2 regions of the Massilia sp. Dwa41.01b genome follow, and region 1 is predicted to be linked to the other one. Evidence: predicted binding sites of a transcription regulator. Region 1 holds the regulator's gene; the other holds the start of a gene.

Region 1 (7,580 bases):
CGGCTTCCTGGCGCCGCCAGTGCACATCCGCGACAACCTGGAATTGAAGCCGTCGAGCTACCGCATCACCCTCAAGGGCGTGGAAGTGGGCACCGGCGAAGCGCTGAACGGGCAGTTCCTGGCAATCAACCCCGGCATGGCCAGCGGCACGCTGCCGGGCCAGGCAACGACCGACCCGGCCTTTGGCCTGCCGGCCGTGTGGATCGACGCCGGCCTGCGCGACGAAGCGCAGAACCTGGGCTATACCGTGGTCGACGCCGGCACCGTGGTGGCAACCCACCTGAACCACCTGATCACGACCCATGCGTCCGAACTGCTGGGCCGCCTGGAAGTCCAGGCACTGCTGGATCACCTCGGAAAGGAAACGCCGAAGCTGGTCGAAGACCTGGTGCCGAAAGTCGTGTCGCTGGCGACCTTGCAGAAAGTGCTGCAGAACCTGCTGCTGGAAGGCGTGCACATCCGCGACATGCGCACCATCATCGAGACGCTGTCGGAACACGCCGGCGTGCAGGATCCGACCGATTTGACGGCGCTGGTGCGCGTGGCGCTGGGCCGGGCGATCGTGCAGCAGCTGTTCCCGGGCACCAACGAACTGAGCGTGATGACCCTGGACAACCGCCTCGAGCGTTTGCTGATGCAGGCGCTTGGCGCCGGCGGCGACGGTACCGGCATCGAGCCCGGCCTTGCCGACACCATCGCCCAGCAGGCGCACAACGCCGCGCAGCAGCAGGAAGCCATGGGCCACACCCCGGTGCTGCTGGTCCCGGCTCCGCTGCGCGTGCTGCTGTCGCGTTTCCTGCGCCGCGCGCTGCCGCAGCTGAAGGTCTTGTCGCATTCGGAGATCCCGGAGAGCAAGACGATTCGGGTGACCAGCCTGGTGGGCGTGCAATAAGGTAGGGTAGGCGGGTCGTCACCAAGCCCCAGGCTTGGATGACCCTACGCGTTCAACGAACGGTCGAGAAACCCGGTGTGCGCAGGAGCGTTGACCGCCGGTGGTTTGCAAGGTTTGCCGAGCCCGTCGGCGCGCCGTTATCGGACCGCACCGTCCGCGTGGGCACAGGTGCCCACCCTACGGGAAGTACCCGAGTTCGCAAGCTCCACCCCGTAGCGCATCCGTAGGGGCGGGGCCGCCGAGGCACCCTGTGCCCACGCGGTTACAGCAGGAGATACCCGAGTTCGCAAGCTCCACCCCGTAGCGCATCCGTAGGGTGGACGGGGCCGCCGAGGCACCCTGTGCCCACGCGGTTACAGCAGGAGATACCTGGGTTCGCAAGCTCCATTCCGTAGCGCATCCGTAGGGTGGGCGGGGCGGCCGAGGCACCCTGTTCCCACGCGGTTACAGCAGGAGATACCCGGGTTCGCAAGCTCCACCCCGTAGCGCATCCGTAGGGTGGGCGCCCCGAGCCCACGCGGTAACGCGACCGCAAGCCATACCACTCCACCATCAAATTCGAATTAACCCACTTTCCCCATCCTTTTCCGCTGATGGTTGCTTCACAGCATCGTCAATAATCTAGCCATAGACCGGAGACTTCCGTCCCGGCATGAATAGATCAAGCAGTTCGGAGAATAAGATGAATGTGAAGAAATTTACAGCGGCAACCTCCCGTGAAGCCTTGCGCAAGGTGCGCGATGCGCTCGGGCCCGATGCCGTCATCCTCTCGAACCGTCCGGTCGATGGCGTCGTCGAAATCCTCGCACTCGACAACGACGACGTCGCCTCGCTGGCCGCGCCAGCCGCCGGTTCGCCGATGGCCCAGCCGGCACCGCGCCTGGACCACCTGAATCCCTTCGACGACGCCGAGCCGGCTTTTGTGAACCGCCGCAGCGCCGCGCCCGCAGCGCCGGCCCCCGAACACGTCTACGCCACCCGCCGCGCACCGGCGATGGAGCCGGAATTCGAAGCCGCCTTCGCCGCGCCGCGCCGCGCCGCCGCTCCTGCGCCAGCCCCGGCCGCTGCACCCGCTTTTGATATGAGCGCGATGACGCAGATGATGCAGGCCGCGATTGCCCAGGCCCAGGAATCGGCTGCGCAAGAGATGAGCGGCATGATGAGCGAACTGCGCGCCATGCGCGGCATGATGGAAACCCAGCTGGCCGAACTGTCCTGGGGCGGTACCCAGCAGCGCGAACCGCACAAGGCGGCCGTGCTCCGCGAAATGCTGGGCGCCGGTTTCTCGGCCTCGCTGTCGCGCTACCTGATCGACAAGATGCCTGCCAACAAGGACGCGGCCGAAGCCATGCGCTGGATCAAGACTGTGCTGGCGCGTAACCTGACCACCATGGCCGACGAAGACAGCCTGCTGGAAAAGGGCGGCGTGTTCGCCCTGGTCGGCCCGACCGGCGTCGGCAAGACCACCACCACCGCGAAACTGGCCGCGCGCTGCGTCATGCGCCACGGTGCGGAAAAGCTGGCCCTGATCACCACCGATGCCTACCGTATCGGCGGCCACGAGCAGCTGCGCATCTATGGCAAGATCCTGGGCGTGATGGTGCACTCGGTGAAGGACGAAGCCGACCTGCGCATCGCCCTGAAAGAACTGAAGAACAAGCACACCGTGCTCATCGACACCATCGGCATGTCGCAGCGCGACCAGATGGTGACGGAACAGGTGGCCATGCTGAACGGCGCCGGCGCGGACGTGAAACGCCTGCTGTGCCTGAACGCGACGGCCACCAACGAAACCCTGGCCGAAGTCGTGCGCGCCTACCAGGGCAGCGGCCTGCACGGCTGCATCATGACCAAGCTCGACGAAGCCGCCTCGATCGGCAACGTGCTCGACGTGATGATCCGCCAGAAGCTGAACCTGCACTACATCTCGAACGGCCAGCGCGTGCCGGAAGACCTGCACCTGGCCGACCGCGCCATGCTGGTCGACCGCGCCTTCCGCGGCCGCCGCGATGCCGCATCCCAGTTCGAGGACGCCGACCTGCCGCTGATGATGGCCCGTGCCGGCAAAGCCGACGACAGCCTGCGCGAGGTGCGTTTTGTCTAGTTTCGACTTTGACCAGGCCGAGGGCCTGCGCCGGATGCTGGCCGGCGCCCAGCCGCGCGTCGTGACCTTCCTGTCCGCCACCCCGGGCGACGACAAGAGCGCCATGCTGGTGAACCTGGGCGCCTCGCTGTTTCAATCCGGCAACGACGTGCTGATCGTCGACGCCTGCCTGCGCAACCACAGCGTCGCCTATCGCCTGGAGATGGAACGCCATGCCGACCTGATGCAGGTGGCACGCCAGGAATGCGCGCTCGACCAGGTGGTGCAGCATGCGCCGCAAGGCTTCGCGCTGGCGCTGCTGGCCCGCGACGGCCGCCTGCCGCAGGATGCGGTCGAGGCGCGCCGCCTGGCCAAGGCCTTCGATGTGCTGGTCAAGCGCCAGGGCGGCATCGTCATCGTCGATGGCGAACTGAACCGCGATGGCAGCCTGGCCTTGCCGGCGCTGGCGGACTCGGAAATCGTGATCCAGGTCTCCACCAACGCCACCTCGATCACCAACGCCTATGGCCTGATCAAGCGCCTGGCGCAGGAGCTGGGACGCCGCCGTTTCGGCATCCTTGTCACCGGGGCAACGGAGGCGGAGGCCCGTGTTGTTTACGATAATATGGCGTCAGCGGCAAGTCGTTACCTTGCAGTAACGTTGAGTTCCATGGGCTCGGTCCCGGCAGACGAATACCTGCACCGCGCCGCGCGTCTCGGCCGTGCCGTGGTCGATGCGTTTCCGCTGGCCGGTGCCTCGGTGGCTTTCCGCCAACTCGCCGGGCGTTTCAGCGGTGTGCGTCAGACCCGCGGCGCGCACTTCGGTTCTTAAGAAAAAAGCACAAGCATGTATACCGTCAAAGGGAAAGCGGACAAGAACCACCTGCTCACCGAGCACGCCCCGCTGGTCAAGCGCCTCGCGCACCAGATGAAGGCGAAATTGCCGCCATCGGTGGAGGTGGACGACCTGATCCAGGCCGGCATGATGGGCCTGCTCGACGCCATCAACCGCTACGAAGACAACCACGGCGCCCAATTCGAAACCTATGCAGTGCTGCGCATCCGCGGCGCCATGGTCGACGAGTTGCGCAGCAACGACTGGATGCCGCGCAGTACCCGTCAGACCATGAAGAAAGTGGAATCCGCCATGACCGCACTGCAGCAGAAGCTGGGCCGCGCGCCCTCCGAGACCGAAGTCGCCAAATCGCTCGACGTGTCCCTGGCCGATTACCAGGAAATGCTGTTCGAAGGCGGCGGCCACCAGCTGGTCTATTACGAGGACTTCCACGACGAGGATGGCAACGATTCCTTCCTCGACCGGTATGCGGTCGACGACGACGACCCGCTGCGCGCGCTGCTCGACACCGACTTCCGCCAGGCCGTGATCGGCGCCATCGACGGCTTGCCGCCGCGCGAGAAAATCCTCATGGGCCTGTACTACGAGGAAGAGCTGAACCTGAAGGAAATCGGCGCCGTCCTTGGCGTGTCGGAATCGCGCGTGTCGCAGCTCCACACGCAAGCCGTGGCGCGCCTGCGTGCCTCGCTCAAGGAAAAGCTGTGGACTTCGCCAGCCTGATCGGCCTGGCGCTGGCGATTATCGGCCTTGTTGTCGGGCACACGCTCGACGGCGGCCGCTTCGCCTCGCTCATTCAACCGGCAGCCTTCGCCATCGTCGTCGTCGGTACGTTCGGGGCGGTGCTCCTGCAGTCCGAGGCGCGTACTTTCCGCCGCGGCATGCAGATGCTGCGCTGGGTCTTCTTCCCGCCGAAGGACAAGCGCCAGCCGCTCTCGCGCGAGATCGCGCTGTGGAGCCACACGGCACGGCGCGACGGCCTGCTCGCGCTCGAGCAGTACATGGGCGGCAAGGAGCCCTTCATCCAGAAGGGCCTGCGCCTGGTCGTCGACGGCGTCCACCCGGACAAGCTGCGCGGCCTGCTCGAGACCGAGGTCAGCGCCTTCGAGGCGGCCGAACGCCGCGCCGCGCGCATCTGGGAATCCGCTGCCGGCTACGCGCCGACCATCGGCATCCTGGGCGCCGTGCTGGGCCTCATCCACGTGATGGAAAACCTGTCCGACCCCTCGCGCCTGGGTTCCGGCATCGCGGTCGCTTTCGTCTCGACGGTGTATGGCGTGGGCCTTGCGAACCTGTTCTTCCTGCCGGTGGCCAACAAATTGAAAGCCCTGGTGGCGGACCGCGTCGCCCAGTACGACATCCTGCTGGAAGTCTTCCACGACCTGGCCAGCGGCAACCATGCGCGCGTGGTCGAGGAACGCATGGCCAGCCTCCTGGTGACGCACTGACATGGCGCGCAAACGCGTCGAGGAAGAGGCGGAAAACCACGACCGCTGGCTGATTTCGTACGCCGACTTCATCACGCTGCTGTTCGCCTTCTTTGTCGTGATGTACGCGATTTCCGTGGTCAACGTCGGAAAATACCGGGTGCTGTCGGACGCGCTTGGCGATGCCTTCGGCGGCAAGCCGACGACGCCGCAGGCCAGCAGCACCATCGAACAGCTGCCCCTGACGCAGCTGATCGCACGCAAGCGGCTGGAGGCCATGCGCCGCGAGCAGGAGCGCCTGAACACGCTCGCGCGCCAGTTGAATGCCTCGCTTGCGCCGCTGGTGAAAGACGGCAAGGTGCGCGTGACGCAGACCGCGCGCGGCGTCAAGGTCGACATCAATGCCAGCGTGCTCTTCGCCGAAGGGCAGGCGGTGCTGGGCAAGGATGCGCGTGCCACCCTCGGCACGGTGGCGGGCCTGCTGCAGCTTGACACCCATGCGATCCAGGTCGAAGGCCATACCGACGACCGGCCGATCGCCAATTCCGCGTTTCCGTCGAACTGGGAGTTATCGAGCGTGCGCGCCAGCAGCGTGGTGCGCCTGTTCATCGAAGGCGGCATCGATCCGTCGCGGCTGACCGCCGTCGGCCATGGCGCCAACCTACCGGTGGCGCCGAACACGGATGAAGCGGGCAGGGCACGCAACCGGCGCGTGGCGGTGACGATCCTGGCGGCCACGCCGCAAGAGGGCGGGTGAACGAATATTTCACGAAAGCCGCATTCGTGAAATATTCTGTATATCATGCTTTGTACCGCGTGGAGTCAGGAGCCTTGCCGGCCGCCTCCACCCTACGTTGGTGGTTTTCGTAGGGTGGAGTCCTGACTCCACGCGGTCCACCCACCGATCATCCGTGGATTCCGCAGCACCGCCACCCTTGGCTTTTGCGCCCCGTGCCCGCACAATGCTAAGCACAACCATACGGAGTCGAACATGCAACGCAGACCCTTCCTGCTGGCCGCCGTTGCGGCAGCCAGCTTTATTACCGCCTGTGCCAGTACGGCTGGAGAACCGACCGTGGACGTGAAACACAGTATCGATATCGCTACCCCGCCCGGCAAGGTGCTGGTCAACCTGACGATCACCAACCAGGGCAAGGCCACGGTCTGGATTCCGCGCGAGATTGCGCTGGAAAAGGAACTGACGGGCCGCCGCTTCGACGTGCGTGACTTCGGCAACCGGCCAATCGACTATACCGGCAAGATGGTCAAGCGCGCGGCACTCACGGCCGCCGACTACGAGCCTCTGGCACCGGGCAAGGTCCTGAAGAACACCATCGACATCACCCGCACCTACGCCTTCCAGAGCGGGCGTCACAGCTACAACATCGGCTATGCCGGCCCCGTGCTGGTCGATCCGAAGCGCCTGGATGCGCTGACGGAGTTCCCGGCCAAGCCGGTCTCCTTCGTCCATACCGGGCAATAAGCGAAGCCTCGGTCCCACGGCCGAAAAAAAGGTCCCGCCGAACCGCAAGTCAGACTTGCCGGTTCGCCGGGACCTTGTCGTTTCAGCCGGGTCAAGCCCGATGATGCCGAAACCAGTGCTTAGTTCAGCGCCGGGTTGTTTTCCGAGAAGTACTCGTGCGAGTCGGCGTTGTCGACAGCCTGGGTCGGATTGCTGATCGCCAGGCTGGCGGCCGCGCTCTGGCCATAGGCGTGGTCGTCGGTACCGGCGACAACGTTGAAGTGGCTCATCTCATGCACCAGGGTGCCGCCCTTCGAGTCGGTGCCCGTCATCGGTGCCGACCAGAACGCGTTGCAGACGTAGATGCGGTACGGCTGGGTCGGGTACACGTAGGCGTACGAGCTGTCGCGGCAGCTGCAATCGACCACCACGTTCTTGGTATCGAAGGCGCTCTTGATGTTGTTGTAATGCGAGCGCACGGTCGACACGCGCGAGGACGTGGCAGTGCCGAACCACTTGGTGTAGCGCGGACCCATCGTGGTGCGGGTCATGTAGCTGACCGAGCCGTTGGCGTAGTTCTTCGCAGCCGTGATCGCCGAAGCGATCGTGCTCTGCTGCGACGACGAGCACGAAGCGTAGCTCACGCCAGCCGGGGAAACCGTGCCGCCATCGCGTTTCAGCGCTTCCATGATGGGCGATTCCGAACCGCGCGGCAGGCGGCCCTGGACGTACAGGGTAGCCGCTTCCGACTGCAGCTCGCCGATGCCGGCGTTCGAGCCGGCGGCTTGCACGGTACCGCCGAGGCGGCCGTTATTCGTCAGGAACAGATCCGGCGAAGCGGTGCGATAGCGGATCGAGTAGTC
Region 2 (7,580 bases), 780 kb from region 1:
AGATTCTGGAAAAGGAAGCCAAGCTGGCGCCCGTCGTGCGCAAACTGGTCGCTGCCGGTGCCGATGTCAATTACACGGGGCCCGCCTGCCGCACCGCCTATGAGGAGGCGCGCTTTCGCAACAGCGAAAACATCATGCGCCTGTTGGGGGAGCTGGGTGCGGATCCGAAGATGCAGCAGGAATGCCTGGCCAAGCGCCGCAAGCAGCCTGATGGCGGGTAAGCTGGGGAAGAAGAGATAGCTGCCGTGTGCGGCAAAGGTGTGGAGCGGGTGAAGGGAATCGAACCCTCGTCGTAAGCTTGGGAAGCTTCTGCTCTACCATTGAGCTACACCCGCGACTCGTCGCATTCTACGCGAGTTTTCCCGGCATTGACAACCTTGCATCGGCCTTTGAGGGAGTGCAGGCCGCCCCGCCGGGAAGGCCCTCAGCAGGCCAGTTTCGCGTCGATGACCGGCTTGAAACCCTTCTTGTAGGCCACTTGCAGGATGTCGATGTCGTAGCGCCAGTTGGCCTCCACGATCACCGGGCCGTCCTCCAGCACGGCCACGTCCCAGCCCACCGTATGCAGCCCCTCGATCGAGGTGTGCGCCTTCTTCACCAGCTCGAGCACCTGCGGCCAGTGCGGCACCTGCACGCCGACGATCGAGGCGCCCGACTGCGGGTGGATCGGCACGTCCTTCATCGCCGGCCAGGTGCGCGACCTGGAGCCGATCGCCGTGATCATCTTGCCGGTCTCGACATCGACGCCGGCCACCAGGTTGCCGCTGGCGCCATGCGAGAAATTGTCGACATCGGATTCGCCGACGACGATGCGCACGGCGCCCGCAATGACTTCGATTTGCTCGGCCTTGCGGATGGTGACGACGCGGATGGTCGACAGCCCCTTCGACTGGGTGATGTTCTTGATGATGCCGTGGTTCACCAGCTTGGGCTGCACGATCAGGGCGCGCGTAAATTGCAGCGCCGCTTCGCAATAGCGCGCCAGGTCCTCGAAGGAACCGCTGTTGCCGCCGCTCCAGCGCACACCCGAGGGGGTGACGCTCAGCGAAAAGGTGCCCTTGCCGTGCGAGCCGTGGCTGGGCTTGACGAAGTATTCGCCGGGCACGAGCAGGCGCGCCAGGTCGCCTGGTGCCAGGATGTGGGGGATGCTGCTGCCTTCCGGCGCCGCCTTGGTGATCAGGGCAACGATGTGCGCCGTGGCGATGCCGTGGCCGGTGCAATGCTCGAAGAACTTGATCTTGTCGTCGGCCAGCTGGCGTGCTTCGACCGAAGTAACGGCGGCATAGCGTTTCTTGAGCGGCTCGTTATCGAGATAGTCGGACCAGGTGCGCTTCGGCACCTCGGCCAGGCTGTAGAGGGAAAAGAACTTGGCGCCCAGGCCGAGGTTGCGCCGCGCGTACATCGGGCCCCACAGCAGGTGCACGTCGGACAGGCGCCGGATCGATGAAATGGCATACAACTCCGCGCGCATGTACTGCGAGGCGACATCCAACACGTGTGACAGCTTCATCGTAATCCTTCCATTTCCTTGCATGCGGCGCTTTCCGCCTGATGATTGCTTGCGAGAACTTCGCAGCAGATTCGACGATGATGATAACGCATCAACCCGCTTTCACGTCGCGCGAAATGTTTTTTTGGCAAGGATTGCTAGTGGACGGTGGTGAGGCGGCATGCTGGCCGGGGCGGGCCAGCATGCGCGGTCGTTCGAACGGTGACAATCCGCCCCGGGCAGCATGGCTGCCCGGCCTTATTTCGGCGGCTCGACCGTATAGCCGCGCGCCTGCAGTGTTGCTATGACGCCATGCGGGTGCAGGATTTCCTTGATGTGTACGACCGTGAAGGTGCTGGCGTTCGTGGCGAGCGCCTTTTCCGCAGCCGCCACCCACTGCTCGGCGGCGCGCGCGTGCATGTCCTTCAGCTCGGGTTGCAAGGTCGCGACCGAACTGGTTCCGAGGGCATTGCTGCAGGCCGCAGTGCGGTCGGCAAAGCTCAGCTTGCGGATCTCGTCGAGGTCGCCGACCGCCCAGGCGTTGGCACGGGTACGCATCACGTCGACGTCCGTGTCCAGGCTGTCGATGGTCCTGGCCAGGCAAGGCACGTCGTCCATGCTGGACTTCTTGAACTCGCGCAGCGCCTTGACCGGCTGCTTGATCGTCACGTGGTAGCTGGCATCGGTGAATTTCAGGTGGTGTTTTTCGGCCAGCTCGCCGATTCGTTTGCGTACTTCATCCCCGCGCGACAGGCCGGCGTGGCGCAATGCGCGGCTGTACAGTTCGTCGGCGACAAAGGAAGGCCGTTCACGCTCGACGCCCTGATCGCCCGCGAAATATTTTTCCTTCAGGGGCAGCCAGCGCGCATACAACTCGGGCGGCAGGATGTCCCTGAGCTCGCGGCCATCGGGATTTTTCTTGGCGCCGATCAGGAAAGGCAAGGCCGCCACCCCGCTCCAGCCGACGTCGACGCTCACCTCCGGCGGCTTCAGGTATTCCTGGGAGTGCGCGATGATCCTTTCGACCGCGCGCGATTGCCATTCCATCTTGGCCGGCAAGGGCGAATAGGTGCCGAACACCCATAGCACATGCTCGCCCTTCGACACCTTCCACAAGCCCGGACCCGGGCGGCTGCCCGAGACGAGCACGGTCTGGGGCAGGGCCTCGCCGTTCTCGAGGGTCGGGGCGGCGGCCGGGCTTGCCTGGTTTGCCGCAGGTGCCAGCGCCGCCGGCGTACTGCCGGCCTCGCTCTGCGCCCGGGCCGGCAGGGCCAGCAAGCACAGGACCAGTACGGCCGAGGTGCGTTTCGCCATCGCGGGCCTCATTTCGGCGCCTCCACCGTATAGCCTTTCGCCTGGAGTGTCGCGATGATGCCCTTTGGATCGAGGATATCCTTGATGTGCACCATGGCGAACGTGCTGGTATTGGCCGCCAGCGCTTTCTCGGCGGCGGCAAGCCAGGAGTCCGATGCCTGTTGCGTCAGGGTGTGCAATTCGGGCTGATTCTTTGCCAGGGAACTGCTGAGGACGGCCTGCTTGCAGGCTGCCCGGTCGCCATAGTTCAGCTTGCGAATGTTTTCGATCTCACCCGTCGCCCAGGCATTGGCCAGCTCGCGCGTAGCGCCGAGTTCGCTTTCAAGGCGCTCCATGGTCTTGGCCAGGCAGGGCACGTCGTCCATCGCCGACTTCTTGAAGTCGCGCACGGCCTTGCCCGGATCCTTGATCTTGATTTCGACCGTCGGGTCGCTCACTTTCAGCTTGTGCTTCTTGACGAGCCCCTCGATGGTCTTTTCCACCTCGGTGCCGCGGGTCAGGCCCGCCTCCTTGAGCGCACGGTTCGACAACTCGAAGGCCACGAACGAAGGGCGTTCACGCTCGATGCCGCTGTCGTTGCCAAAATACTTTTGTTTCAGCGGTTGCCAGCGGGCATAGACGTCGGGCGGCAGCAAATCCTTCAGCTCGGCGCCATCGGGATTTTTCTTGACGCCGATCAGGAAGGGCAAGGCCGTGATGGCGCCCCAGCCGACACCGATCTGCGCCAATGGCGGCTTCAGGTATTCCTGGGAACCGGCGATGGCTTTCTCGACATTGCGCGAGCGCCACTCCATTTTCTCGGGCAAGGGCGTGTAGACGCCGAATACCCACATCATGTGATCGCCCTTCGACACCTTCCACAGGCCCGGACCCGGTCGCGCGCCGGAAACGAGCACGGTCTGGGGCGCCTCCTCGACAATCTCGGTCACCGCTGCCGGCGCGGCCCCTACTGGCTCGGGCGCGGCCGTTGCCGTCTGGGGCGCAGTCTCGGCCGTGGCCTGCGACCATGCCGGCAGGCTCAGGGAACAGAGAATCAATGCGGGCAAAACGCGTTGCAACATCGTGACATCCCTTCTGGTAATCGTTGTTGAAGCTATTAGGGGGATTGTCTTTGCATTAAGCAAGATAAGCAAGAAACAAGATGTTACAAGAGCCATATGCATGCCGGGCATCTGCGGAGATCACGGGCGTGCGGGATGCCTGTTGCGTGTCGCCCAAGCGTGTCGCCGCCGCAGAAGCAGCCCTGGGGCAGGTTTGCGATCATGAAGGACCCCGAGGCAATCAGTTCGTGCTGTCCTCGTCCTGACTTGCTGAGCTTGATTCGCGGCAGGCGATGACAGGACGGCCACCAGCGTGATCGAACAGGCATCGCCGGCGTGATGGAGCCGGCAAGAAGCTTGCGATTTTACTGCTTTGCGGCAAAATATTTCCGTACGTCCATCAAGATCCGGCGCAGCCGACCGTTATTCAGACTGATACCGCGCTCATCGCGCCTGCATTTTCCCACCGGATCCGTCATGAAAATCGTCGCTGTCCTCGCCCTCGCCTGCGCTTCGCTGCTGTCCGCCTGCGGCACCCTGCCTTCCATGGCGCACCAGGCGCCCGCTCACCAACCTGTCCTCGTCACGCTGCACGCAACCGGCTACGGCGCCGTCAACACGGCCGCCTGCGAAGGCCAGTGCGACCGTGTGTCGCCGGCCCAGCGCAAGCTGCTGGCCATGCGCGCCGCGCGCCTGGACGCCTACCGCGCCATGGCCGAACAGGTCTATGGCCTGCGCATCGAAGGCGGCAGCACGGTTGGCTCGATGGCGCTCAAGGACGATAGTTTCAAGGTGTATATTGACGCCTTCATCCGTGGCGCGCGCGTGACCAAGGTTACCCAGCGCGAAGACGGCAGCTACGAGACGAGCGTGGAGATGGATTTCGACACCAATGCGGCCCCCTCCCAAGCCCAGGTTGCCAGCCCCGCTCCGGCGGTGGCCAAGGCCGCCCGCACCATGGTGGGAGGCGCCGGCCCCGGCGCCGCCTATGGCGCGTCGTTCTACCATGCCCAGTAAGGCCTTCGCCTTCTTTCGCGCCGCGCTGGCGGCAATCCTCGTGCCCCTGCTGCTGGCCGCGAGCGCACTGCCCGCTTTCTCCGCCCCGATCGAAGCCGAAGGCGTCGCCGCCATCGCCGAAGGCGGCGTGGCGAAAGCTCGCCAGAATGCCATTCGCGACGCCCTCGAGCAGCTCGGGCTGCGCAGTGCCGCGCGCGTGGAAGTCGCCGCCGGCGCCAGCAGCCGCGGCACCTCGTTCGACAGCAGCCGCGTCCAGCCGGCCGCGGAATTCGACCGCTACAGCGTCCTGCGCGAGTGGCAGACGGGCCAGCTGCTGCACGTGCGCATCGCGGTGAAGGAAGAAGACGCGCCCGCGCGGCAGCGTCAACCTCGCCTACAGGAAGAAACTCGTCGTCACGCCCTTCCACTTGCGCAGCTCACCCCAGCTCGACGACATCGACGGCATCGCCACCCGCCTGCCCCAGAGCTGCTGCGCCGCATGACGGCATCGGGCAGGTTCCTCGGCAAGGCCAGTCCCTATGTCGTGTCGCCCGGCGCCAGCGGCCCGGCTGCCGACACGGCGGCGGTGCGCCGCATCGCGACCATGCACGAGAGCCAGTTCGTCATCTCGGGCGAGATCGTCGACGCCAGCCGTTTCGAGCAGCCGGCCTATTACGGCCTGTGGAAGCGCCGCGCGCGCCGCATCGAGATCGCCTTCTTCGTGCACGACGGCCTGACCGGCACCCTGCTGGCGCGCCATACGGCGGTGGTCGAGCAGCCCGGCGAAGGGACGGTCGGGCGCGACAAGCCGTTCGGCAGCGCCAGCTTCGCCGCCACGCCGTTTGGCGGCGCCATCCTGCGCGCGCTCGACGAAGGCATCGCCGCCATCGCCGCCGACCTCGCTCCCCCTGCCCTTCATGGCCAAGGTGGTGCAGGTGCAGGGCGAGCGCATCTTCATCGACGCCGGCAGCACCTCGTCGGTGGCGCCGGGCGACCAGTTGGTCGTCTATCGTGCCGACACGCGCCAGCAGGTGTACGGCGCCGATCCCCTGGTGCCGCTCGGGACCGTGGAAACGCCGGTCGGCACCGTGACGATCGTGCAGGTGCAGCCGGGGTTTGCGATCGGGACGGTGACGCCGCCGGCGGCAGCCAGGCAGGTCAGCGCGGGGGATATGGTGCGCTTCGATGTGGCGGTGATGCCGGGGCGGTAAGCGGTTGCGATGTCTGCCAAACCGCAACGCCGGCTTGACGTAGGGTGGGGTCTTGACCCCACGCGGTATAGCACGCCTGCCCGTCGAAACGGCGGTAACACTGATTCGATCGAACCGACATCACATCTATGCGGCTCGCGATGCGTTCAGGTGGACGCAACCGTGCTATACCGCGTGGGCACAGAGTGCCCACCCTGCGAAGATCGCCAGTGCCATACCGCGTGGGGTCAGGACCCTCGCCGGGCGCCCCCTGTAGGGTGGGCACCTGTGCCCGCGCGGAATGGCACCTTCGCATATCGAGATGCAAGCCCTGGGATGCAACCGTGCCATAGCGGGGGAATCAAGACCCACCCTGGGCCGCCGGCTCTTCCGGCTGCCGCTCCAGCAACTGCTGCGCCAGTTTTAAGCCCTCGACCATCACGTTGAACGCCTGGTGCCGGGTTTCCTCGTCCGGCACGCGCAGGATGTACGAGGGGTGGTAGACCGTGACGACCCAGCGCCCCTCGTGCTCGATTGCCTTGCCGAGCATGTCTCCCAGCTTCGCCTTGCCATCGCGCAGGACCGATTTCAGGGCCGTGGCACCCAGGGCCACGATCACCTTCGGCTTGACGGCCGCCAGTTCCTTCTCCAGCCAGTAATGGCAGGCCTCGACTTCGCGCTGGGCGGGCGTCTTGTGCAGGCGCCGCTTGCCGCGCGGTTCCCACTTGAAGTGTTTCACCGCATTGGTCAGATAAATCGTGCGGCGCTCGAGTTGCGCCGCCTCGAACACACGGTCGAGCAGCTTGCCGGCCGGGCCGACAAAGGCTTCGCCGGCCAGGTCTTCCTGGTCGCCGGGCTGCTCGCCCACCAGCATGATGGGCGCCTTCTTCGGCCCGGCTCCCGGCACGGCCTGGTAGCGAACTGCCACAGCTCGCAGCGCCGGCATTCGTCCAGTTTCGATGGCTGCTGGCGCTCCGGTTGCGCGTCGAGTGGCGCGATCGGGATGGTGGCGCCGCTCTTGCGGCCCACCGCCTGCGCCTGGCCCGTGCTGCGCGCACCCAGTTCGGCATTACTCACCATGGCAGGCACGATCGCGCCCTCCGGCAGGTTCTTCCAGAAACGCGACGGGATATGGCTTTGCAGCAGCTGCGCATTCACGCGCGCGGGATTGAAGATGCTGCGGTAATAGGTGAGCCAGAGCGCTTCGCCGGTATCAATCAGGTCGGCCGCGCTGCTCATCAAGGGACCGGTGTGGTGCAGCGTGGCGCCATCCCACATCACGCTGGCGTCGGGGGTACCGATCATCCAGGTGACGCCGCCCATGCGGTTTTTGAAATGCTCGGCAACCCGCGGCAGGACGTCGTGGCGCGGTTCGAACCAGGCGGCAAATTGCGGCGGGCCCGCATCCAGGGGCCGTTCGCGGAATCGGATGTAAGCATGCATGTCGTGCTCCTCGCGGCGCACCGCCTTTACCATGCCATGCAGGCGTGCGCCGTCGGCATCGGCCGGCGACTGCACGTCGTGCTCGCCGTGGGTCCAGCGCCAGATGAC

The links. Region 1 encodes FliA, which starts transcription of late flagellar genes. Its sites were predicted from a motif close to CTAAAGTTTNNNNNNNNNNNGCCGNTA; they were not measured.
Region 2: the regulator FliA is predicted to act here: its motif matches at 4,243-4,269, upstream of G4G28_RS22905 (LPP20 family lipoprotein).

Annotation. Positions count from the first base shown of each region.
Region 1 is NZ_CP050454.1:4,183,864-4,191,443, reverse strand. Features, by position in the region: gene flhA (flagellar biosynthesis protein FlhA) at 1-892, shown strand, start outside; gene flhF (flagellar biosynthesis protein FlhF) at 1,575-2,996, shown strand; gene G4G28_RS19305 (antiactivator of flagellar biosynthesis FleN protein) at 2,989-3,807, shown strand; gene G4G28_RS19300 (RNA polymerase sigma factor FliA) at 3,823-4,551, shown strand; gene G4G28_RS19295 (flagellar motor protein) at 4,533-5,276, shown strand; gene motD (flagellar motor protein MotD) at 5,278-6,012, shown strand; gene G4G28_RS19285 (hypothetical protein) at 6,247-6,738, shown strand; gene G4G28_RS19280 (M35 family metallo-endopeptidase) at 6,858-7,580, opposite strand, start outside.
Region 2 is NZ_CP050454.1:4,960,519-4,968,098, forward strand. Features, by position in the region: gene G4G28_RS22880 (ankyrin repeat domain-containing protein) at 1-221, shown strand, start outside; tRNA gene G4G28_RS22885 (tRNA-Gly) at 262-335, opposite strand; gene G4G28_RS22890 (sugar-transfer associated ATP-grasp domain-containing protein) at 425-1,510, opposite strand; gene G4G28_RS22895 (TraB/GumN family protein) at 1,748-2,803, opposite strand; gene G4G28_RS22900 (TraB/GumN family protein) at 2,812-3,864, opposite strand; gene G4G28_RS22905 (LPP20 family lipoprotein) at 4,321-4,860, shown strand; partial or broken gene G4G28_RS29530 (flagellar assembly protein T N-terminal domain-containing protein) at 4,850-5,542, shown strand; gene G4G28_RS29535 (FlgT C-terminal domain-containing protein) at 5,757-6,050, shown strand; gene G4G28_RS27105 (UdgX family uracil-DNA binding protein) at 6,391-6,975, opposite strand; partial or broken gene G4G28_RS27110 (TIGR03915 family putative DNA repair protein) at 7,188-7,580, opposite strand, start outside.